4 regions of the Nonomuraea sp. NPDC049649 genome follow, and region 3 is predicted to be linked to each of the others. Evidence: riboswitches for the same ligand, from Rfam matches in the RefSeq annotation. Region 3 holds a riboswitch; each other region holds the start of a gene.
The links. Region 3 has a riboswitch for cyclic di-AMP ahead of AB0J42_RS21030 (CHAP domain-containing protein). Riboswitches for the same ligand answer to the same signal wherever they lie in the genome.
Positions count from the first base shown of each region.

Region 1: another riboswitch for cyclic di-AMP. It lies ahead of AB0J42_RS01510 (hypothetical protein); the one in region 3 lies ahead of AB0J42_RS21030 (CHAP domain-containing protein).
Region 2: another riboswitch for cyclic di-AMP. It lies ahead of AB0J42_RS32185 (D-alanyl-D-alanine carboxypeptidase family protein); the one in region 3 lies ahead of AB0J42_RS21030 (CHAP domain-containing protein).
Region 4: another riboswitch for cyclic di-AMP. It lies ahead of AB0J42_RS00940 (D-alanyl-D-alanine carboxypeptidase family protein); the one in region 3 lies ahead of AB0J42_RS21030 (CHAP domain-containing protein).

Region 1 is NZ_JBFAOH010000001.1:312,690-318,404, forward strand. It holds gene AB0J42_RS01490 (hypothetical protein) at 1-349, shown strand, start outside; gene AB0J42_RS01495 (roadblock/LC7 domain-containing protein) at 379-753, shown strand; gene AB0J42_RS01500 (hypothetical protein) at 777-1,148, shown strand; gene AB0J42_RS01505 (alpha/beta hydrolase) at 1,313-2,161, opposite strand; gene AB0J42_RS01510 (hypothetical protein) at 2,200-3,060, opposite strand; cyclic di-AMP (ydaO/yuaA leader) riboswitch at 3,264-3,402, opposite strand; gene AB0J42_RS01515 (DUF5302 domain-containing protein) at 3,558-3,758, opposite strand; gene AB0J42_RS01520 (rod shape-determining protein) at 3,878-5,008, shown strand; gene AB0J42_RS01525 (erythromycin esterase family protein) at 5,091-5,715, opposite strand, start outside.
Region 2 is NZ_JBFAOH010000042.1:20,989-26,703, forward strand. It holds gene AB0J42_RS32155 (ABC transporter permease) at 1-603, shown strand, start outside; gene AB0J42_RS32160 (hypothetical protein) at 720-1,097, shown strand; partial or broken gene AB0J42_RS32165 (serine hydrolase domain-containing protein) at 1,140-1,386, shown strand; gene AB0J42_RS32170 (serine hydrolase) at 1,291-1,974, shown strand; gene AB0J42_RS32175 (chlorophyllase) at 1,899-2,783, opposite strand; gene AB0J42_RS32180 (helix-turn-helix domain-containing protein) at 2,903-3,475, shown strand; cyclic di-AMP (ydaO/yuaA leader) riboswitch at 3,836-3,963, shown strand; gene AB0J42_RS32185 (D-alanyl-D-alanine carboxypeptidase family protein) at 3,975-4,868, shown strand; gene AB0J42_RS32190 (DoxX family protein) at 4,926-5,300, shown strand; gene AB0J42_RS32195 (LacI family DNA-binding transcriptional regulator) at 5,312-5,715, opposite strand, start outside.
Region 3 is NZ_JBFAOH010000016.1:28,465-34,179, reverse strand. It holds gene AB0J42_RS21050 (DUF6716 putative glycosyltransferase) at 1-455, opposite strand, end outside; gene AB0J42_RS21045 (hypothetical protein) at 460-1,398, opposite strand; gene AB0J42_RS21040 (aldo/keto reductase) at 1,496-2,311, shown strand; gene AB0J42_RS21035 (Gfo/Idh/MocA family oxidoreductase) at 2,358-3,314, shown strand; cyclic di-AMP (ydaO/yuaA leader) riboswitch at 3,429-3,566, shown strand; gene AB0J42_RS21030 (CHAP domain-containing protein) at 3,580-4,236, shown strand; gene AB0J42_RS21025 (YciI family protein) at 4,331-4,762, shown strand; gene AB0J42_RS21020 (RNA polymerase sigma factor) at 4,837-5,715, shown strand, end outside.
Region 4 is NZ_JBFAOH010000001.1:201,580-207,294, reverse strand. It holds gene AB0J42_RS00960 (FAD-dependent monooxygenase) at 1-812, opposite strand, end outside; gene AB0J42_RS00955 (TetR family transcriptional regulator) at 868-1,434, shown strand; gene AB0J42_RS00950 (LysR substrate-binding domain-containing protein) at 1,453-2,334, opposite strand; gene AB0J42_RS00945 (MFS transporter) at 2,370-3,662, shown strand; gene AB0J42_RS00940 (D-alanyl-D-alanine carboxypeptidase family protein) at 3,713-4,606, opposite strand; cyclic di-AMP (ydaO/yuaA leader) riboswitch at 4,618-4,762, opposite strand; gene AB0J42_RS00935 (carboxymuconolactone decarboxylase family protein) at 4,990-5,475, shown strand; gene AB0J42_RS00930 (FAD-dependent monooxygenase) at 5,472-5,715, opposite strand, start outside.

The DNA of each region.
Region 1 (5,715 bases), on a different contig from region 3:
TCCGGTACGTCTCGCGCCGCGGCTGGCCGGGCAGAGCGTGACCCTCACCGACGTGCAGTGGGAGGTGGCGGTACGGGCCGACGGCGAGGCCACTCCCCTGGAGCTGGCCAAGCGGATGGGCCGGTCCGGGTACGCGGTCCTGCTGGCGGTGCGCCGGCTGGCGGCGGCGGGGCTGATCGTCACCGAGGAGGCGGCGCCCCTGCCCCAGCGGGTCAAGCGCCTGGACCTCAGCCGGCCCAGGACGGCCGCCCCCGCCGGCGGCGGCCCGCTCGGCCCGGCCGTCAACGGGGACCCCACGGACATCGAGCTGCTGCTGCGGCTCAGGAAGGCGCTGGAGGAGCTGTCGTGAGGTTCCCCTCACGTAGGAGGAGGCCATCGGTGGAACTGCGTCACGAAGTGTTCAAGGAGATGGTTCTCCTGCGCGAACGGACCCCCGACATCAAGGGGAGCGTCGCCTCCACGATCGACGGGCTGACGATCGCGTGCGACCTCGCGGAGGACACCAGCGAGCACGTGTCCGCGCTGGCGGCGGCGCTGCTGGCGATGAGCCGGCGCATGATGATCTTGGCTGGGCGGGGTGATCTGGAGGAGACGCTCGTCTCCGGCAGCGCGGGATACGCCGCGTTCTACGCCGCCGGGCCCACCGTCGTCCTCACAGTCCTGGCTGAGCCCGGCGCCAACCTCGGGCTGCTCCGGCTGGAGGGGCGCAAGACCGCCGCCGCGGTGGCGGCGGTGGCAGCAGGCAACAAGTGATCGTTTTCGAACGGAGGAAGAACATGGCCAGCATGGACATCTCTCTCAAGGAGATGATGGCGATCGACGGGTCCATCGGCGCCGCCATCGTGGACCACGGCAGCGGCATGGCGCTGGGCTCCCTCGGCGGCTCCAAGGACCTGGACCTCCAGGTCGCCGCGGCGGGCAACACCGAGGTCGTCAAGGCGAAGCTCCGCACGATGGACTCGCTGGGGCTCAACGACGCCATCGAGGACGTCCTCATCACGCTCGGCAGCCAGTACCACCTCATCCGGCCGATATCCGGCCGCGGCGGCAAGGGCCTGTTCCTCTACCTGGCGCTGGACCGCGGCCGGGCCAACCTGGCCCTGGCCAGGCACCACCTGAAAGGCATCGAGGAGCGGCTGGAGGTCTGACCCTCCGCCCCGAAGACCCGGCGGCGCGCGCCCGGGCGCGGCGGGCGCGTGCCGTCGCCGGGGCGCACCTCGTGAGGCAGCGAGCCTCCCGGCAGCTCGCGAGGTGCGCCCCTTCCACCCGTACGTTCCCGCGGGCCTTCTGGCTGGCCCGCGGGAACGTGCCGTCACTGGCCGGCGGTGAGCTTGGAGACGGCCTCGACGAGGTCGGGCCAGACGGGGGCGGGGAGGTCGTGCCCCATGCCGGGGAAGACCTTGAGCTCCGCGCCCGGGATCGCCGCCGCGGTGGCCTGGCCGCCGGAGAGCGGGATGAGCGGGTCGTCGGCGCCGTGCACGACCAGCGCGGGGACGTTGAGCCGGGTGAGCGCCTCGGTCCGGTCGGGCGAGGCCATGATGGCGGCGAGCTGCCGGGCCACGCCCGCCGGGTCGTGGCAGCGGTCGTACGCCTGCCCTGCCAGCCGCTCGATGTGCTCGCGGTCGAGCTCGTAGCCCGGGGAGCCGATCACCGACGAGGTCACCACCGCCTGCTTGACGGCTTCCTCCCGGGTGCTCACCGGCTTGGCGAAGAGGGCCTCGCGGGCGGCCTCGGTCGGCGGCGCCACGCCGAGGTCGGGGGTGGACATGATCGAGGTGAGGGTGAGCACGCGATCGGGGTGCTGGATGGCGAGCGTCTGGGCGATCATGCCGCCCATCGAGGCGCCCATCACGTGCGCGGCCTGCCAGCCGAGCGCGTCCATCAGCCCGGCCGTGTCCTCGGCCATGTCCTTCAGGAGGTAGGGCGCGGGCCCGCCGGGAGTGGGGGCGCCCGCGTCGTGGAGATGGGTCGACAGGCCCGCGTCGCGGTTGTCGAACCTGACGACGTGGTGCCCCTGCTCCGCGAGCTGTGCGCAGAGCCGGTCGTCCCAGTGGATGAGCTGGGCGCCCAGCCCCATGATCAGAAGGAGCGGGCGCCCGCCGGGAGAGCCGAAGCTCTCGTACGCGATGTCGATGCCGTTGGCCGATGCGATCGAGGTCACGGCCCTAGAATGTCATTCGGATCGGGCCGCCGCAAAGATCAGCGGCGCACCAGCCTGCGGATGCGCTCGCGGCCCAGCACCAGACCGCCGCCGAGCAGCGCCACTCCGCCGACCACGGCGGCGCCCGTCAGGCCGCTCCGCTCGGTGCCGGTGGCGGCGGCCTCGGTGGTCTCGGCGGGCTTCCGCTCGGCCACGGGCTGGGTGTGGGCGAAGCCGGCCTTCACCGGAGAGACCCGCACCGGGCCGGGCTTCCCGCCCTGGGCGAGGGACTTCTCGTCCTTCGCCTTCTTCTTCTCCTCGGCCTTCTCCTCGGCCTCGTCCTCCGCCAGGACGGTCGGGGGCGGGGTCGCGGGGTTGCGGTCCATGCGCTTGTACGCGCCGGTGGAGAAGGCGACCGGGTGGTTCTTCAGGCCCAGGCCGTCACCCCACTTGGTGATGACGTACTCGACCTTGATGTGGCCCTTGCCGCCGTTGCCGTCCACCATGAGCGTGCGCGGGTTGAACTTGCCGCCGGTCAGGTCGGCGAAGGTCTTGGCGTCCAAGTCGAGCATGATGCCCCGGTTGGAGGGGTTGCCCGGACCGCGGTCACCGACGAAGAACGGCGCCTTCTTGCCGTTGTAGATGACGTATCCCTCGGTCAGCAGCGGCCAGCTGGGGCTGGCGGCCATGCCCTTCTGCATGGGCTTCCCGCTGGCGGGCAGGCCCGTGTCGCCGGCGCGGCCGGAGCCGTCGTCCCAGAAATACGAGGCCGTGGTCTTGCCCTTGAGCAGGACCTTCTGGGTGGTCGTGGCCTTGGCGGTCTTCTTGGCGGAGTCGTCACCGGTGTCGGCGAGAACCGTGGCGCCGGAGCCGAGCGCGAGCGTGCCGGCGGTGGCGGCGAGCAGGGCGAAAGAACGCATGCTGAAGCGAGCAGACATGGAAAACAGAAGTCCTTCGTGAGGGAACAGGAAAGACAGCGCTCGTCAGAGGGCGTAGCCGGGCTCAGGCCATGCGGACGCTACGCGCGGAGCGCGATCAGATATGAGGAAGAATGTCGCCGCTCAGCCGGCGGTCGATGAGATCCCGCGGTGGGGGGAAGAACTGCGGTGATACATCAAAGAAACTGTCCTCTCCATCTCGCCTACCGGGTTAGCTGACGGGTTCGGACGTGGAGATGCCCTACCGGCCGCCTGGGCCGGATTCACCCCAGATGAGATGGGTCCCCGGTTCCCGCGCGGTGCGGGATTCGGCGCCGGGCAGTCGCCTCTTCCTGGTGAAGAGCCGAGCTCACTGCCCGGTTGATGCGGCCCAATCTAGCGAGCAAACCGGACATACGCAAAGGTATCCCCATGATTCGGGCGAAGATCTACCTAGAAAAAGGGGGTACGGCATGCCGTACCCCCTCGAACACCCAGCGTCAGCCGCCGCTCTTGCGCCTGAAAGATCGCTTGCCGGCGACCGGACCATGCTTTCCGTGGATCTTGGAATGGCCGGCTTCCCTGCCACCCCCGCCGGATCCGGCCTGCTGACCGCGCTTGCGCTCCAGCGCCTCACGGAACTTGCGCTTCATCTCGTCCTCGGGAGTCTCGCCGACTTCCGACTCCGGGGTTTCCGCCATGAGGACCTCCTGTGTGCGTACGAGGCCAGCTTGGCACGGCGGCCATGACAGCGCATAACCGGAAACCGTCATGGACGACTTGGTATTGCCTTGACCTGATCGAGGAAACACCAAGTGACATGCAGCTTCTCCCCCCGGAGCGGCGGCGGGTGAGTCCGCTCGGATTCCTCGGCCGGGACCTCGCGATCGACCTCGGCGCCGCCACCACGCAGATCTACGCCCGCGGCGCCGGCATCGTGCTCAACGAACCCTCGGCCGCCTTCCTCACCGACCCCGGCCCCTCCCTCGCCGCCTCCCACCGCAACGGCCAGGACACCCTCTACGGCGCCTCCGCGTACGTGGCCCAGCAGGACGTCGTCTTCGGCTCCCCACCCCCGGGCGTGCTCGGCTCCCCCGGCGGCGGCGTCCTCTTCGGCGCGGAAGCCGTACGGCAAGGCGACGGAGTCCCCCGCTGGCCGGTGCGCGAGGGCGGCGAGCTCGCCGGACGGCTGGTCAAGCACTTCCTGACCAAGGTGCACGGCCACCCCTTCGCCCGGCCCCGGCTGGTGATGGCGCTCCCCGGCGCCGGATCGCCGGTCCTGCGCGAGGCCGCCAAGAGCCTCGCCTACCGCGCGGACGCCAGGCGCGTGTACTTCGTCGACCACGCCGTCGCCGTGGCCCTCGGCGCGGGCCTGGCCGTCACCGAGCCCGCCGGGCGCATGGTGGTCGACATCGGCCCCCGCGTGACCAGGATCGCCATCCTCGCCTGCGGCGCCGTCATCGCCTCCCGGACCGTCCACACCGGCGGCGACGCCGTGAACGCCGCCATCGCCGCCCTGGTCGCCCGCGAACACGGCCTGCTGGTCGGCCCGGCCGAGGCGGAGGCGGCCAAACTCCGCGCCGGCTCATCCTGGAAACCGATCGACCGGCACGTCATCGTCCGCGGCCTCGACCCCGGCTCGCGGCGCCAGCGGGTGGCGTGGCTCCCCGTCCAGCAGCTGTACGAGGTCACGAGGGCCCCCGCCCAGGCCATCGCCCGCGCCGCCGCGTCGGCCCTGGAAGACTGCCCTGCCGAACTGGCCGGCGACATCGCCGCCCACGGCATGGTGCTGACCGGCGGCGGCGCCCTCCTGCGCGGCCTCCCCCGCCGCCTGCGCGCCGCCCTGGGCGTCCCGGTACGACGCGCGGACCGCCCCGTCGAGTCGGTCGCGCTCGGCCTCGGCCACTACGTAGACCGCCTCGGCCCCACCGGCCCCCGCGCCCTCTCGTAACGCCCTCTCCCTCGTAGAGATCCGCGACCCGTCCGAACTCCTCCCGCGAAGAGAGCCCCACCACGTCCAGCCCCGGCTTGCGTCAGAACGGGATCGAGCACGTGCCGCGCGCGACGTAGGCGAGCCCGTCGAAGTCGTCGCCGAGCACGGTCGGAGTGAAGGACATCTTGTACGAGAAACGCCCCACCACGGCTCCGTAGCCACGCACGTACTGCTCCTTGCCCAGCCACTCGTCCACAGCGTCAGGCCGGGGCCCGCCACGCAGGTCCACCACATGATCGCGAGGGCACGCGGCGGCCAGCCGGGATTCCACCATGTCGGCCCTGTCGACGGCGGGCACCGAGTTGCGCACCGGAGGTCTCCGCACATCGGGCCTGCCGAACCGGAGCCGCCTGGCACGGAACTCACCGCTCCCGAACAACAGGCCGAGCGCGTAATAACCGGAGCCGTGACGCTCACGCAGGTGATGCCCCATCGCCGGGATGCTGCGCCCCGCATAATGCCCGGTCGTCACATGACCGTTGTGCGCCCAGACGGCGACCTTCGCCCCCGGACGCTCCAGCAACCGGTCGACGTTCTCTGCCATGAACCGGTCGCGAGCCGCCCCCGCCGTGCGCGACCCGTCGGCATCACGCATGGGCCGCGTCACCAGCGCAGCGAACTGCCGCACGATCCTCGCATGCGCCTCCGCGTCCATAGTCGCTGTC
Region 2 (5,715 bases), on a different contig from region 3:
GTGCGGCTCGCGTTCGGTGGTCTGCAGGTGAGTCAGGCGTGCGTGGCGCTGCTGGCGGTGCTGGCCGTCGGGGGCGAGTACGGCAGCGGCATGATCGCCACGACGCTGACGGCGATTCCGCGGCGGGGGCGGATGCTGGCGGCGAAGGCGGCGGTGGTGGCGGGGCTCTCCGCGGTCGCGGCGGTTGTGGGCGTGCTCGGGTCGGCGCTGGCGGCGCGGCTGATCCTGCCGGGGACCGGCTATCCGGTGCCGTCGCCGGTGGACGGGCCGACGGTGCGCGCCGCCGCCGGGTCGGTGCTCTACCTCGTGCTGGTGGCGCTGCTCGCGGTGGGGATCGCGATGGCGGTACGGGATTCCGGGGTGTCGATCGCTGTGGTGCTCGGGCTGCTCTATCTGTTTCCGCTGCTGGCGTCTTTGGTGACGGATCCGGGCTGGCATCGGTTCCTGTGGAGTCTGGCTCCGATGAACGCCGGTCTGGCCGTACAGACGACCGTGAACGTGGCGAGCCTGCCGATCGGGCCCTGGGCGGGGCTGGGGGTGCTCGCGGCCTGGGCCGCGGCGGCGCTGCTGGGCGGATGGCTGCTCCTGCGGGCCCGCGACTGATTGCCAACGTCGTCTCTTTGAGAGACAATGTTTCCGGCGGCCTCGGAGGGTGAGGCGCCGTACGTGGTATTACTGGAGATCCGCGAAGGAGGCCGGAAGGACGAGCTGGTGCGCCCATGACCGAGCGCTACCTCGGCATCCTCGGCGTCGCCGAGGCCCTGGGAGTGACCCGGCACGCGGTGCACAAATGGCGCACGCGCTACCCGGAAGGCTCCGAGCACGCGTTCCCCAAGCCGGACGTCGAGGTCGACGGGGCGCCCGGCTGGCGAGCCGACCGGCTCGCGGAGATCCGCCGGTGGCGTGCAGGGCTGCCGGGGCGCGGGGCAGGCGGGGGGCGTCCCACCGCCGCGCGCCAGGAATACCTCAAGGCGGCGCTCGCCCGCGGCCTGGACCGCGACGAGGCACTGCGCGCGCTGGCCACGTTCGCGGCGGAGTTCCCCGAGATGAGCGAGCCCGAGCTGTGCGCCTGGCTCGTCGAGAAGTTCCGCCGCTGACCCCTTCCCGCGGACGGCATCACATACGGAAGGCGATGACGCATGCCCGAGATCAGCGCGGAAGTCCGCGGGCACACCGCACCCGGGTTCGAGACGGTACGCGCGGCGTTCGCCGCCAACCTCGCCTCCGGGCAGGAAACCGGAGCCGCGGTCAGCGTGTACTGGCACGGACGCCAGGTCGTGGACCTGTGGGGTGGGATGGCCGACCCCGACGCCGGCCGCCCCTGGGAACGCGACACCTTGCAGGTCGTCTACTCCACCACCAAGGCGATCACTGCGACCTGCGCGCTCCTGCTCGCCCAGCGCGGCGAACTCGACCTCGACGCGCCCGTGGCCCGCTACTGGCCGGAGTTCGCCGCCGCGGGCAAGGAGCGCATCCCGGTCCGGTGGCTGCTCACCCACCAGGCCGGGCTGCCCGCCGTCGACCGGCCGATCAGCCGGGACGAGGCGATCGCCTGGGACCCCGTGGTGCCGGTTCTACGCCGCCCTCATCGGCGAGGTCGACGGGCACCGCATCCTCAGCCCTGCAAGTCTCGCCGCGGCGACGGCGGAGCAGGTCGCGGGCGTCGACCGGATCCTGCGGGTGCCCGTGCGCATCGGCACCGGGTTCGGGCTTCCCATGCCTGACGCGTACTGGTACTCGCCGGCCGCCTTCGGGTTCGGCGGGATGGGCGGCTCGCTCGGGTTCGCCGATCCGGGGAGCGGGCTGGCGTTCGGTTACGTGATGAACCGCCTGCTGGAGGGGGTGCCGGACACCCGGGCCGCGAGCCTGCTCGCCGCCGTCAAGGAGGCGATGAAGCTCTATCTGGACTCGACCGCGCCCAGCGGGTCCGGGCTCGGCGGCCAGTCCGCGCCGTCGAGGACGCTGCGGAGGTAGGTGGTGGTGACCCGCCGGAGCAGGTCGACGCGGCCGGGGTGCTCGTCCGTCGTCTCGGCGACCTGGTAGCCCGCGATCCCGCCGAGCGTGTGCTCGGCCCCGAACAGGGTGAGCAGGCTCTTGGGGCCGGGGCTCAGGGTGTACGCGTCGGTGAACCAGTCCGGCCCCCGGACGGTCAGCGGTGACTGGTCCTTGTCACCCGCGACCACGAGGGCCGGGGTGGTCATGCCGGTGAAGTCCGGGTTCATGAAGGGCATCTGCTCGGCCGCGAACGGGCTCAGGTCGGCGCCGCCCCGGCCGGGCACGGTGAGCAGCACGCCCGCTTTGACCCGCGGGTCGGACAGGTCCTCACCCGGGCGGCCGTCGGGGCCGAGGACGCGGGCGCCGAGCAGCATGCTGACGGTCTGGGCGCCCCAGGAATGCCCGGCCGCCGCGATCCGGCCGCGGTCGAGCCGCCCGGCCAGGCCGGGGACGGCGGCCTCGGCGAGGTCGAGGTGGTCGAGGACGCGCTTCAGGTCCTCGACCCGGTGCCGCCAGATGAGAGGTGTACGGGGGTCGTCGGGCGGGAGGTTCAGCGTTCGGGAATCGAGGTGGGTGGGCTGGATCACCGCGAAGCCGTGAGCGGTCCAGAAGTCGACCAGCGGGTCGTAGCCCGCCATCGACCAGCCGAAACCGTGCGAGAAGACGATGATCGGTAACCGATGCCCGTCGGCGGGGGCCGAGACCCGTACAAGCAGGTCCTCGCCGCGGCCGGGGGCGGGCAGCACCACCGGCTTTGCCGAGACGACCGGGACGGCTGTTGTGATCATGGGTGGGCCCTTCTAAAAGGTGGCCGATAGGTCGCCGCTCTGAGATGATGAAGCGGGACGATGTCCCGTTTGACGATACGGGACAGTGTCCCGTTTGGCAATGCCGTCGGAGGGACGCGATGAGCGACAACCGGAGCCGGGCCCGGCCCAAGCGGGCGGACGCCCGGCGCAACGAGAAGAACCTGCTCGACGCGGCCGCCGCGATCTTCGTCACCTCAGGCGTCGACGCGCCCATCCGCGACATCGCGGCCAAAGCCGGCGTCGGCACCGCCACCATCTACCGCCACTTCCCGACGCGGGCGGACCTCATCATCGCCGTCTACCGGCACCAGGTGGAGGCCTGCGCCGAGGCCGGCCCCGCCCTGCTCGCCGAAGGCCCCACCCCGTACGCCGCGCTGGAGCGCTGGGTCGGCCTCTTCGTGGACTTCCTGGTCACCAAGCACGGGCTCGCCGCCGTCCTGCACTCCGACGACGCCGGGTTCCAGGCGCTGCACGCCTACTTCCTCGACCGGCTCGTCCCCGTCTGCGCCCACCTGCTCGACGCCGCGGCCACCGCCGGCGAGATCCGGCCCGGACAGGAGGCGCTGGAGCTCATGCGGGGCATCGGCAACCTCTGCATCGGCGCCGACGACCCCGCCTACGACGCGCGCCGCATGGCCGGGCTCCTCATCACGGGCCTGCGCGTCCGCTAGATGTTGGTGGCGGCGGGATGCGCCGCGAACAGCACGCGGTGAAAGACTCACTCCACCGCACCAAGGGATGGCTCGACGGTCTCTCATTCGCGCTCCTGGCCGAGGAATGGCCCGCTCACGAGTGATTAAAGCGGAGGCGCTTGGGAGTCCCAGCCGGAACGAAGATCACGCTGGCACGACGAAACTCCCTTCGTGAGCCGGTAGGGAGGTGTGCGCCTGGTGTTACGTCAATATCAAGGCCGTCACGAGGTGAGTCAACTTAAGGGTGTGTCGCCTGTTTGTGGCTATTTGCGGCTTTTGTCGGATTGCATTAGCTTGAAGCTCCATTTGCCCAGACCGTGCGTTCCCCGCCCCCGGGGAGGCGCACGGCCGCCGAATCCGTTCGCGGAGCCGGGGACCCAACCCCTTGGGGTGAATCGGCGCACGCCGTAGGGCACTTCCACGCCCGAACCCGTCAGCTAACCCGGTAGGCGGCATGGAAGCAAGGAGCAAACCCCACATGCATGTCACCCACCGGCTGCGCGGTGCCCTGCTCGCCCTCGCCCTCGCCGGCGGCGTAGCGACCGCCGGAGCCACCGCCGCCCACGCCGCCCCTCCGGCCGGCGTCGTCCAGGCCGCCCCCGCCCACGCCGCCGACGCGCCCCAAGTCCTGGCCAAGGCCGCCCACCTGGTCGACGCCACCACCGGCCAGGTCCACCTCAGCAAGGACGCCGACCTGCGCAGGCCGGTGGCCAGCCTCACCAAGATGATGACCGCGTACGTGGTCCTCCAGGAGGCCGACCCCGCCGACAAGGTCACCGTCACCAGCGCCGACGTCAGCTACGCCTCCCGGGGCGGCGCCGCCGTCGCCTACCTGCGCGCCGGCGACACGCTGACCGTCGAGGACCTGCTGTACGCGCTCATGCTGCCCTCCGGCGCCGACGCCGCCCACACGCTCGCCCGCGCGTTCGGGCCGGGCGTCGAGGCGTTCGTGGACAAGATGAACGCCACCGCCCGGCAGCTCGGCATGAACGACACGCTGTACGTGAACGCCGACGGCATGCCCTACGGCGGCGGCGGCCACTCCACGGCCCGCGACCAGGTGCGCCTGGCCCAGGCGGTGCTCGCCGACCCGACGCTGAAGAAGGTCACCTCCACCCGCTACCACACGGTCCCCGCCACCTCCGAGCACCGTTCGTACTCCTGGCGCAACACCAACCGCCTGCTCGGCTCGTACGGCGCGCTCGGCGTCAAGACCGGCTACACCCGCGCGGCCGGTTTCACGCTCGCCTTCGCCGCCGAGCGCGGCGACAGCACGCTGGTCGGCGTCCTGCTCGGTGAGACCAGCTCCACCCGCCGCTTCCAGACGGCCGGGGCCCTGCTCGACTGGGCCGCGGCAGCCGCCCGCCGGTAACACGGCCGGAGCGGGGACCCCTTACAGTCCTGTTGGACCTTCGGAGGACGGGACGGTATGGATTTCGCACTGTGGATCGTCGCGGGACTGCTGGCGGCCGTGTTCGCGCTGGCCGGGCTGATGAAGCTGGCCCAGCCCAGGGAACGGCTCGCGGCCTCGGGGCTGGCCTGGGCCGGTGACTTCCCGGCCGGCGCGGTCAAGGCCATCGGCGGCCTGGAGGTGGCGGCCGCGCTCGGGCTGCTCCTCCCGGCGACGACCGGCGTCCTGCCGATCCTGACCCCGCTGGCGGCGGGCGGCCTGGTCCTCGTCATGCTCGGCGCCGCGGTCACGCACGCCCGGCGCGGGGAGCTGCCGGCCATCGCGGTCAACGCGGTGCTGCTCGTCCTGGCCGCGGTCGTGGCCTGGGGCCGCTTCGGCCCCTACGCCTTCTGACGGCGGGACCGTCAGGACGCGGTGGAGACGCGTTCCACCAGGTCCGGCTGGAAGACCACGTGCCGGTGCTCGTGACCGTGCGGGTTGTTGGCCTCCTCCAGGAGCATCAGCGCCGCGGTACGGCCGAGCTGCGCGCGCGGCTGCCGGATCGACGACAGCGGCACGGCGGCGGCCGCGGCGAAGTCGATGTCGTCGTACCCGAGGATCGCCACGTCGGCGGGGACCCGCAGGCCGCGCTGGGTGAGCTCCTGCAGCACCCCCATCGCCACCAGGTCGTTCGCGCAGAACACGGCGGTGGGCCGCTCCTCACGGGGCAGGTCGGCGAGCTCCTTGCCCGCCGCGCGGCCGGTGGCGACGGTGAGGTCGGGCAGCGGGATCACGGTCAGGCCGGAGGTGTCGCCGAGCGCGGCGGCCA
Region 3 (5,715 bases):
AGCCCGACCGCCCCTCCCCCGCCGAGCCGGGCCGCGATCGCCCCGAACTCGGCCACCTCGCGCTCGCTGTGCACCACGAACAGGTCGCACCCGCTGCGGTACAGCCACGCCTTCTCCGTGGCGGGCACCGAGATGCCGGGCAGCCCGGTGGCGAACACCGGCCGCGGGCGCAGCCCGTCCAGCACGCCGGAGACCAGCACGTCCACGACCGGCCCGGTGCAGGCGGCCAGGATCACGTCGGGCCGGGACCGTTCCGCCAGGCGGCGCAGCGCCCGCGCGGTCACCACCGGCGGCGCGGCCCGCCCGGAGACGGCGGCGGCGATCTGCTCGGCCGACGGCGCGATCGGGGTGCGCACCACCACCAGCTCGGTGTCGCAGCCCTCCGGCAGGTCCTGGAGCAGGCAGGCCGCCCATTTCAGGTACGAGTCGGAGTCGGCCACCGCCAGGACTCTCAACCGGTCACACTCCTGTCAGATGCGTGCGCAGCGCGGGGGCCGCCCTGCTGGTCCACCAGTCGTCGGGCACCTCGACCGGCTCCACCGCCACGCCGCGCGGGCCGAGCAGCACCCGCAGCGAGGAGATCGCGGTGGACGGCAGGCTGACCACCCGCTGGCCCGGGTCGAGCCCGCGCAGGGTCAGCTCGGCGGGCGCGCCGTGGTCGTGCACGGTGATGCCGGGCCGCTCGCGGATGATCGCGACGTCGACCGGGTCCTCCCGCCGGTGCGGGTAGTAGGCGAGCGGCTCCTCGGCCGCCAGCTCGGTCAGCCAGCGCAGGTAGCGTTCGCGGTGCACCAGCCCGTTGCGGACCAGCGAGGTGCCGAGCACGACCGTCCGCTCGGCCGGGCCCGCCTGCCGCTGCGGCTGGCCGCGCAGCCACGCGAAGTCGTGTCGTACGAGGTCGACCCCGGCGTCCCGGACGGCGCGCGCCAGATCGTCGGGGACCGGCAGCGCGGTGAAGACGGTCACCCCGCCGGCGCGCAGCCGGAGCGCGGCGGCCAGCCCGAGCGCGGTGCGCAGCGGGCCGGGCTCGGCGCGGGCCCGCAGCAGCGGCCGGTACGGTCCCGCGGCGAGCAGTTCCAGCAGCCGGAGCGTGGCCATGCCGTCGTCCACCACGACGACCCGGCCGGGGAAGCCGGTCAGCCAGCGCAGCTGCACCCGGCCCGAGAAGGCGTCGCCGACGGCGGCCGGGCGGCGCGGCAGGCGCTCGCTCGGCTCGGCCAGCTCCAGACCGGCGGGCAGGTCGAGGCGGCGCAGCTCGCGGCGGGTCGCCTTGAGCGCGCGCAGCCGCGCCCGCGGCACGATGGCCGTGGCCGGGCCGAGCAGCCCGGCGTGGTGGGCTTCGACGGCGCACAGCATCTGGAGCGGGGACTCCACCCAGGCCGACGCCTGTTTGACCACGTTTGTTCTCCCAGCCAGGTGATGGCCCGTTCACGACCGCTTCAAGCTAGCCCGGGAGGCTTAAGCCATGCGGAACGAGACGTGAACAATGGGAGGTATGAACACGCTACGGCTCTACAGAGACGGCGTCGAGATCCCGCAGCTCGGGCTGGGCGTCTGGCAGGTGCCCGACGACGAGGCGGAGCGGGCCGTGCGGACCGCGCTCGAAGCCGGATACCGGCACATCGACACGGCCACGCTCTACCGCAACGAGGAGGGCGTCGGCCGGGCCGTGCGCGCCTCCGGAGTCCCGCGCGAGAAGGTGTTCGTCACCACCAAGCTGTGGAACAGCGACCACGACCGGGTGGAGCAGGCCTTCGACGAGAGCCTGGCCAGGCTGGGCATGGACTACGTCGACCTCTACCTGATCCACTGGCCGGCGCCCAAGCAGAACCGGTACGTGCAGGCCTGGCGCGGGCTGGAGAAGATCTACAAGGACGGCCGGGCCCGCGCGATCGGCGTGTCCAACTTCACGGTGGCCACGCTCACCCGGCTCCTGGACGAGACCGACATCATCCCCTGCATCAACCAGATCGAGCTGCACCCGTGGTTCCAGCAGCACGAGCTGCGCGAGTTCCACGACAAGAACGGGATCCTCACCGAGGCGTGGAGCCCGCTCGGCTCCGGCAAGGGCCTGCTGGACGATCCGGCGCTCGCGGTGCTGGCGGAGAAGCACGGCCGCACGCCCGCGCAGATCGTGCTGCGCTGGCACATCCAGATCGGCAACGTGGTCATCCCGAAGTCGGTGACCCCGTCGCGGATCAGGGAGAACATCAACGTGTTCGACTTCATCCTGGACCACGAGGACATGGCCGCGATCGGGGCGATGAACGCCAACCGCCGCCTCGGCGCCGACCCCGACGAGCTGGGGTAATTGGCACATATATCGCTTTCGCGGATGAGTCTGTACGATCTTCCGCGTGCGTGACTTAGCCTGGGGCATCGCGGCGACCGGCGGCATCGCCCGGACGGTGGGCGCGGTGATCGCCGCCGAACCGGGGATGCGGGTGGCCGCGGTCGGCTCCCGCGACCTGGGCCGGGCCAAGGCGCTGGCCGCGACGCTCGGCGCCGGCTCCGCCCACGGCTCCTACGCCGAGCTCTGCGCCGACCCGGCGGTGGACGCCGTCTACGTCGCCACCCCGCACGCGCAGCACCTCGAGGTGGCCGAGGCGGCCATCGCGGCGGGCAAGGCGGTGCTCTGCGAGAAGCCGCTCGCCGCCACCGTGGCCGACGCCGAACGGATGGTCCGGCTGGCCCGCGAGGCCGGGGTCTTCCTGATGGAAGCGATGTGGACGCGGTTCAGCCCGCTGATCCGCATGCTGGCCGCCGATGAGCGGTTCGGGGAGATCCGCTCGGTGCGGGCCGCGTTCGGCTTCGCGCATCCGTACGATCCGGCGCACCGGCTCTGGGCGCCCGAGCTGGGCGGCGGCGCCCTGCTCGACCTGGGAATCTACCCCATGGGGCTGGCCCAGCTGTTCCTCGGGCAGCCCGAGAGCATGAGTTTCACCGGCTCGCTGGCACCGAGCGGCGTGGACGCCGAGGCGGGCGGGCTGATGAGATACCCGGGCGGCGCGCGGGCGCTGGTGGAGTGCTCGCTGCTCGCAGGATATGCCAACGACGCCAGTGTGGTCGGCACCGGGATGCGGGCCGACATCGACGCTCCGTTCTGGGCTCCGCGGCGGGTCGTGCTCAGCAGGCCGGGGATGGAGCCGGAGGAGCACGTGCTCGGGGATCCGGCGGAGAACGGGTACGCCGGAGAGCTCCGGGAGGTCCGCGACTGTCTTGCGCGGGGCCGCACCGAGAGCGAAGTCATGCCGCTTGACGAAAGCCTTGCCATGATGCGGCTTCTGGCCGAAGCGCGGGCGCAGCTCCGCTAGCTGCGGCTTTAGGGCGCTTGCCGTCTCTTGCCGGATACGTTACCTTACTCGGCATTCGCGACGAACGTCCGGTTTGTCCGTTCATGTCCGAGTAGATCGTCGCCTCGCAGGACCGCCCTGCGACCGCTGAATCCGCCCTGCGCGGAACCGGGGACCCACTTCCCTCGGGGTGAATCGGCGCCTAGCGCGCCGTAGGGCAGCTTCCACGCCCGAACCCGTCAGCTAACCCGGTAAGCGGCATGGAAGCAAGGAGTATCTCCCCTCGATGGTCAGGCACCGTCTTTCCCCTTCCCCCAAACCCAGCCGGCTCCGCGCCGCCCTCGCCGCCGCCCTCGCCGCCTGCACTCTGGGCGTCGCCCTCCCCGCCCACGCCGACCCCGGCAGCGACCGGGTCCAGGCCGCGGCGCAGGACTCCGAGAAGAAGATCACCGCCACCGCCTCCGACGTGCTCGCCCTGGCCAGGGCGCAGATCGGCATCACGGAGAACGCCCAGGGCGGCGGCACCAAGTTCCAGCACTGGTATGCCGGCTCGCAGCGCGCCCTGGAGACCGTCGCCCGCGACGGCGGCCACCCCAGCGCCTACCTGAACGCCCCCTGGTGCGCGATGTTCGTCTCCTGGGTCGGCGAGCAACTCGGCGCCGGCTCGCAGGTCGGCTCGGACGCCTACACGGTGACGCACGCCCAGTGGTTCAGGGACAACAACCGCTGGGGCACCGAGCCCAGGCCGGGCGCCGTCGTCTTCTTCGCCTGGAACGGCAGCAACAGCATCGGAGCCATCCAGCACGTCGGCTTCGTGGTCAAGGACAACAACAACGGGACGATCACCACGATCGAGGGCAACACCGGCCGCGGGAAGGTCGAGGAGCGGATCCGTCCCAAGTGGCAGGTCGTGGGTTACGGCTACCCCGAGTACGCCGCCTGAGTTCTCCGGAAGAATCCCGTGAGGTGTCGATCCGGGCACCGCTCGCCCGACGCTCAGGCGAGACCGGGATTCGAGGAGAACCACCGTGAAATTCATGATCATCGGTAAGGGCAGCGCCGAGACCGAGGCGGGCGTCATGCCGAGCCAGGAACTCGTCGACGACATGATCGCCTACAACGAGTCGCTGGCCAGGGCCGGCGTCCTGCTGGCCGCCGAAGGGCTGCACCCCAGCTCCCGCGCCGCCCGCATCGCCTACGGCAAGGGCAAGCCCAAGGTCATCGACGGGCCCTTCGCCGAGACCAAGGAGATCATCGCCGGCTTCTGGCTCATCCAGGTCAAATCCCGCGAGGAGGCCATCGAATGGGCCCTGCGCGTCCCCGTACCGGAAGGCGAGGAGGGCGTCGGCCTGGAGGTCTGGGAGGTCTTCGACGCGGCCGACATGCCGGAGACCTCCATGACCCCGGAGACCGCCCGGCGCGACCGGGCGGTGCGGGAGGGCCTGGAAGCCGAGCGTCCGGACTCCTGACGGGCGGGGCCGCGACCTCCGTCTGGCGCGGAACGGAGGTTGCGGCCCGCCCGTCGGGCTGTTTGCATGGCCGGGTGACAGCTTCGGACACCCACCGGGCCGTCGAGGCCGTCTGGCGCATCGAGGCGGCGCGGCTCATCGCCGGGCTCTCCGGCATCGTGCGCGACGTCGGCCTGGCCGAGGAGCTGGCGCAGGACGCGCTGGTCGCGGCGCTGGAGCAGTGGCCCCGCGAGGGCGTGCCGCGCAACCCGGGCGCCTGGCTGATGACCGTGGCCAAGCGCCGCGCCGTCGACCTGATCCGCCGCAACAGAACGTACGAGCGCAAGCTCGCCGAGCTGGGCCGCGACCTCGAAGACCGCCTGGAGGACGACGAGCCGCCGGAGGCCGGGGAGATCGAGGACGACCTGCTGCGGCTGGTGTTCACCGCGTGCCATCCGGTGCTGCCGGCCGAGGCCCGGGTGGCGCTGACGCTGCGGGTGCTGGGCGGGCTGTCCACCGGCGAGATCGCCCGTGCGTTCCTGATGTCGGAGCCGGCGGTGGCGCAGCGGATCGTCCGGGCGAAGCGGACGCTGGCCGCGCGGAAGGTGCCGTTCGAGGTGCCCTCCGGGATGGAGCTGGCCGAGCGGCTGCCGCCGGTGCTGGAGGTCATCTACCTGATCTTCAACGAGGGCTACTCGGCCACCGCGGGCGACGACTGGATGCGGCCGGCGCTCTGCGAGGACGCGCTGCGCCTGGGGCGGGTGCTGGCCGGGCTGATGCCCAAGGAGCCCGAGGTGTTCGGGCTGGTGGCGCTCATGGAGATCCAGGCGTCCCGCGCGGCGGCCCGGGTGGGCCCGTCCGGGGAGCCGATCCTGCTGCTGGAGCAGAACCGCGCCCGCTGGGACCGGCTGCTCATCCGCCGGGGCCTGGCCGCGCTGGAGCGCGCGGGTGAGCTGAGCGGCGACCTGGGCCCG
Region 4 (5,715 bases), on a different contig from region 3:
GGCCGGGCCAGGCGGCCGATCGCGTCCACGTGGACGTCGCCGGGCGGGGTGGCCTCGATCAGCTCCGGGACCAGCGGGTGCCAGTCGGCCATCAGCGACAGCATCTCCCGGCGTCCCTGCTCGGGACTGGGCGGAGCGCCGCGCAGGACGCTGTCGGTGAACCAGTACAGGCGGTCCTCACCCACGGGGAACAGGCCGAACATCGCCCCGGTGCGCCGGTCGAGCAGCTGGCAGGCGAGCAGTTCCGGGCCGACGCCGGCCGGGCGGGGCAGCATGCCGCGCAGGTCCAGCCGCCCGGTCCGGCGCACCCCGGGATGGGCGGGGAAGAGCTGGGCGCGCAGCCTGCTGCCGATGCCGTCGGCCGCGATCACCGCGTCCGCCTCCAGGACGGGACGGCCCCCGCTGACGACGGTCACGCGGCCGGGCCCGACGTCGAGGCGCTCGACCGGGGTGGCGGTCCGCACCAGCCCGGCGGGCAGCGGCGCGCGGATCGCCCGGTGCAGTTCGGCGCGCTCGACGATGGCCACCGACCCGACCTCCTGCTGCGCCCCGGCCGCCTCAGTCACGAGCAGCGGCCGCCCGCGCCGGTCGCGCAGCCCGGCCCTTAAGGCGTGAACGCCCTGTTCACGCACGCCTCCGGCCAGCCCCAGCGCGTCGAGGGCGCGGAGCCCGTTCGGCATGATCACGATCCCGGTGCCCGCCTCCCGGAGCTCGGCGCCCCGCTCCAGGAGCGTCACCTCATGACCCGCCCGATGCAGCCCCACGGCCGCCGCCACCCCGCCGAGCCCGCCGCCGACCACCGCGATCCTCATCAGGACCTCCCATTCACTACGATCGTACTACTACGCTCATTGGTAACATGGCCCCATGCCGCCCTCGAACCCGGCCCGCCGCCGCGCCCTCACCGACGCCGCCATCGACCTGCTGGCGTCCTCCGGCGTGCACGGGCTCACCCACCGCGCGGTCGAGAAGGCGGCGCAGCTCCCGCCGGGCACGGCGTCCAACTACTTCCGCAGCCGGGAAGCCCTCCTGATCGCGGTCGCCGAACGCGTCGCCGAACTGCACCACGCCGACACCGGCCACGCCGTCCAACAGCCCGCCACGCTGGCCGAACTCCTGACCGAATCACTGCTCACGGCGGCCACCACCCTGCGCCGCCGCTACCTCGCGATCTTCGAGCTCCGCCTGGAGGCCTCCCGCCGGCCGGCGCTGGCCGCGGTGCTCGCCCGCCTGGAAGGCGGCGCCCTCCAGATCACCGCCGGCCAGCACGACCAACTCGGCCTCACCACCTCCCGCGACAAGATCGCCGCCCTCATCGCGCTCTACTCCGGCGCCCTGTTCACCCTGGTCACCGAGCCCCCGGAGACCGTCACCAGGGAACTCGTCCAGAACCTGGTCGAGGGCATGCTCCACGGCTGCGCCGATCGGGGCTGAAACCTGGACGCTACGGCCCTACCTCCGGGCTGTCTCCTGAAGAGCGGTGAGCAGTCGGTCGAGGACGGGCTGAGCTGCCGAGGTCTCTCTCACGGCCGCGTGGATCGCTCTGGCCGGCTCGGGGCTGCGTACTCTGCGGACGACGACGTCCGGGTGGCGGCCGGTCAGGCCCAGGCGGGGGAGCAGGCTCACGCCGAGGCCGGCGGCGACGAAGCCCTGCGTCGTCGGGTAGTCGTCGCTCTCCACCACGAAGCCGGGACTGAAGCCCGCCGCGGCGCAGCCGTCGAGGATCGGGGTGAGGCAGGGGCCGGGGCGTTCGCCGCGGATCCAGGGCTCGTCGGCGAGGTCCGACAGGTCGAGGACTCGCTGCGCGGCCAGCCGATGGCCGCGGGGCAGGACGGCGCGGTAGGGGTCGTCGAGGAGGTGGACGAGGCGGACGCCGGGGTGGCGGCTGTGGGGGGTGACGACGAGGGCCAGGTCGGCGCGGTCGTGGGCGACATCCGAGAGCGGGTCATCGGTGATGCGCAGGTCGATGCGTACTCCCGGGTGCCGGGCCCGGAAGACGGCGAGGGCCGGGGCCAGGAGTGGGGCGCCGGCTGAGGCGAAGTAGCAGATGGTCAGCCGTCCGGTGCGGCCGGCGCGGAGATCGGCCAGCTCGGTCTCGGCTTCGGCGAGTTGCCGGCTGATCACGGCGGCGTGGTCGGCGAGCAGGCGACCGGCCGCTGTGGGGCGCACGCCCCGGCCGGCGCGTTCCAGGAGTGGCAGGCCGGCCTCCTTTTCCAGGGCGGCCACCTGCTGGCTGATGGCGGACGGGGTGTAGCCGAGGTTGGCCGCCGCGGCGGTCACCGAGCCGCCGGCGACGACCGCGCGGAGGATCTGCATGCGCCGCACGTCGAGCATGAAGAAAAGCTTAACGCAGAGCCAGAATCTTTCACTTGTCCTACCAAGTGGGATGGGGCAGCCTGAACGGCGCCATGCACCATGACTCGGCCTGGCGTAACCCGGGCTTCCGCACACTGTTCACCGCGACCACCCTGAGCCAGCTGGGCGTCAACATCGGCTACGTCGCCGTCCCGCTCGTGGCCGTGTCCGCCTTGGACGCCGGTCCCGGTGAGGTCGGCGTGCTGGCCACGTTGAGCACCGTCGCCTTTCTCCTCATCGGCCTGCCAGCCGGCGCGTGGGTGGATCGGATGCGCCACCGGCGGGTGCTGATCGGCGCGGACCTGGCGCGGTTCGCGCTGTCCGCCTCCGTGCCGCTGGCCTGGTGGGCGGGCTCGCTCACGCTCGGCCAGCTGTACGTGGTCGCCCTGCTGAACGGATGTGCCACGGTCTTCGCTGACGTCGGCGCCCAGAGCACGCTGCCGCGCCTGGTGGGCCGGGACGGGCTGGTCCAGGCGAACTCGGTCATCGTGAGCCTGATCGCCGCCGGGAACGTGGCAGGGCGCGGCGCGGGTGGCGGGCTCGTCCAGCTGCTCACCGCGCCTGTGGCGCTGGCCTGCGCGGCGGTCGGGCATCTCGCGTCGGCGCTCCGGCTCCTGGCTCTGCCCGCCACTCCGGCCGCGCAGGCGGTGGACGGGACGTCTGTGCGGCTGTCCGCGCAGATCAAGCAGGGGGTCCGTCATGTCTTCGACAGCCGCGAGCTGCGGGCGCTCGCGTTCACCGGGACCCTTATCAATCTCGGGTCCTCGATGGCCAACACCATGCTGCCGGTGCTGTTCGTCCGGGAGCTCGGGCTTCCGGCGGGTGCGCTCGGCCTGTTCTGGGCGGCGGGCGGAGCCGGGCTGCTGCTGGGGGCTCGCTGCGCCGGGCCGGTGTCCCGCCGGATCGGGTACGGGCCGACTCTGGGATGGGCCGGGCTCTGCCTGGCGCCCGCGGGGCTGCTGGTGCCGCTCGCCGGTCACGGCCCCTGGCTGTGGGTGGCCGGGGGCGGCTGGCTGCTGGCGATGTTCAAGACCGGCATGGACAACGTCCTCGGGGTGACCATCAGGCAGCGGATGACGCCGGATGACCTGCTCGGGCGGATGAACGCGACCTTCCGCTTCGTCCTGACGGGCGCGCTCGCGGTCGGCGCCGCCGCGGCGGGGGTGATCGGCGAGGTGGCCGGCGCCCGCGCCGCGCTCTGGACCGGGGGCGTCTTCCTGGCGATCGCCTTCCTCCCGGTCTTTCTGTCGCCCGTACGCGTGCTGCGCGAACCGCCGGTCACGGTGGCCGCGCCCCAGCGGGCGTGAGGCGGGGCTCGCCGGTCTTGCTCACGCCGGTACGCGGGCTGCGGGAGCCTCTAGCGGGTGCGGGCGGTCGCCCAGTCCAGGAGGGCCTGGGCGGTCTGGAAACGGCGGCCGGAGTCCGTCTCGCCGAGGATGACGCCGATCACGCGGTTGCCGTCGCGTTCGCCGGCGAAGGAGAGGGTGTAGCCGGCCGCTCGGGTGAAGCCGGTCTTGACGCCGACGGCGCCGGGGTTGGCGAGGAGGCGGTTGGTGTTCTTCCAGGAGTACGGGCCGTGCTCGGGGGTGGCCTTGAGCGTGTAGAAGCGGGTGGAGGTGATCTCCTTGAGTGCCTCGTTGTCCAGGACCGCCTTGGCGAGGGTGGCCTGGTCGCGGGCGGTGGAGTGGCCGCCGCCCCCGTAGGGCATGCCGTCGGCGTTGACGTACTGGGTGCCGGTCATGCCGAGTTCGGCGGCGGTGGCGTTCATCTTGGCGACGAAGGCGGGGACGCCGGGGCCGTAGGTGCGGGCGAGCGCGTGGGCGGCGTCGGCGCCCGAGGGGAGCATCAGGGCGTGGAGCACGTCCTCGACGGTGAGGGTGTCGCCGGCGCGCAGGTGCGCGACCGCCGCGCCGCCCTGGGCCGCGTATCGGACGTCCTCGTCGCTGATCGTGAGCTTGTCCGTGGGCTTGGCCTGCTTGAGTACGGTGTACGCGGTCATCGCCTTGGTGAGGCTGGCGACCGGCCTGCGCAGGTCGGCCTCCTTGCTCAGGTGCACCTGGCCGGTGTCGGCGTCCACCAGGTACGCGGCCTCGCCGAGGACGGCCGGGGCCTTGACGGCGGGCTTGTGCTGCTGGACGGCGGCCGCGGGCGCGGAGTCGGCGGCCTGGGCGGCGCCGGCGCCGGCGGTCGCGGCGCCCGCGGCGACGGCGAATCCGAGCAGGGCATGGCTGAGCCGGTGAGTGAGACGCATGAAGGAGTTGCTCCTAGCTTCCATGCCGCCTGCCGGGTTAGCTGACGGGTTCGGGCGTGGAAGTGCCCTACGGCGTGCGTGCGCCGATTCACCCCGGTGGAAAGAGAGAGTGGGTCCCCGGCTCCGCGAAGATGGCGGATTAGGCGGCCGCGCGAGAGGGCGCGGTCCGGGCAATGAACGGCAGCGGTCAAACCACCACTGCAAGCTCCAAAACTACCCAAAGGCCACAAATCGGTCAAGGGGCTGTCTCGGATCCGTCACGAAAGGTTCGTGATCGTGCCGTACCGGCACAAGGATCGGCTCCCCGGGGAAGTTCTGCACGTCAGGGGTGCCGCGCCGGTTCTGCCGCGCGGCACGCGCCGTCACCTAGTGAGGACACCGATATGCAACCCCGTCTCGACCTGAGGGCCAGCGCGCTCGGCGCGAAGATCGCCAAACGGATGCACAGCGTGGTCCTGGCCATCCACCAATCCCCGTTGCCCCAGACCACCCAGGACCTGGTGATGCTGCGCGCCAGCCAGATCAACGGATGCGGATTCTGCATCGACTACCACACCAAGGACGCCACGGCCGCGGGGGAGACCCAGGCCCGGCTCCACCTGGTCGCGGCCTGGCGGGAGTCGACCGTGTTCACCGAGGCCGAGCGGGCCGCGCTGGCCCTCACCGAGGAGGGCACCCGGCTCGCCGACGCCCACACCGGCGTGTCCGACGAGACGTGGGAGCAGGCGCGCCGGCACTACGACGAGGACCAGCTGGTGGCGCTCGTCTCCCTGATCGCCATGATCAACGCGAACAACCGGCTCAACGTGATCGTGCGCAACCCTGGAGGCTCCTACGAGCCCGGCGTGTTCTCCGGCCTGGCGAACTAGCCGGCCCCCGCCGCGGACAGGTCCGTCTGTACGGAGTCGAGCGGGATGGGCGTGAACATCGGCGGCTCCTCCTCGGGGGTGAGCGCCGTCGGCCCGTAGATCCAGTCGATGAAGGAGTAGTCGTGGACGTCGCGGGCCCGCAGGATCGCGTTGCGCTGGAGACGGGGGAGTCCGTCCAGGTGCCACAGCTCGCCCCAGTCGCGGGCGGTGAGCAGGACGCGCCGGCAGTGCTCGGGACGG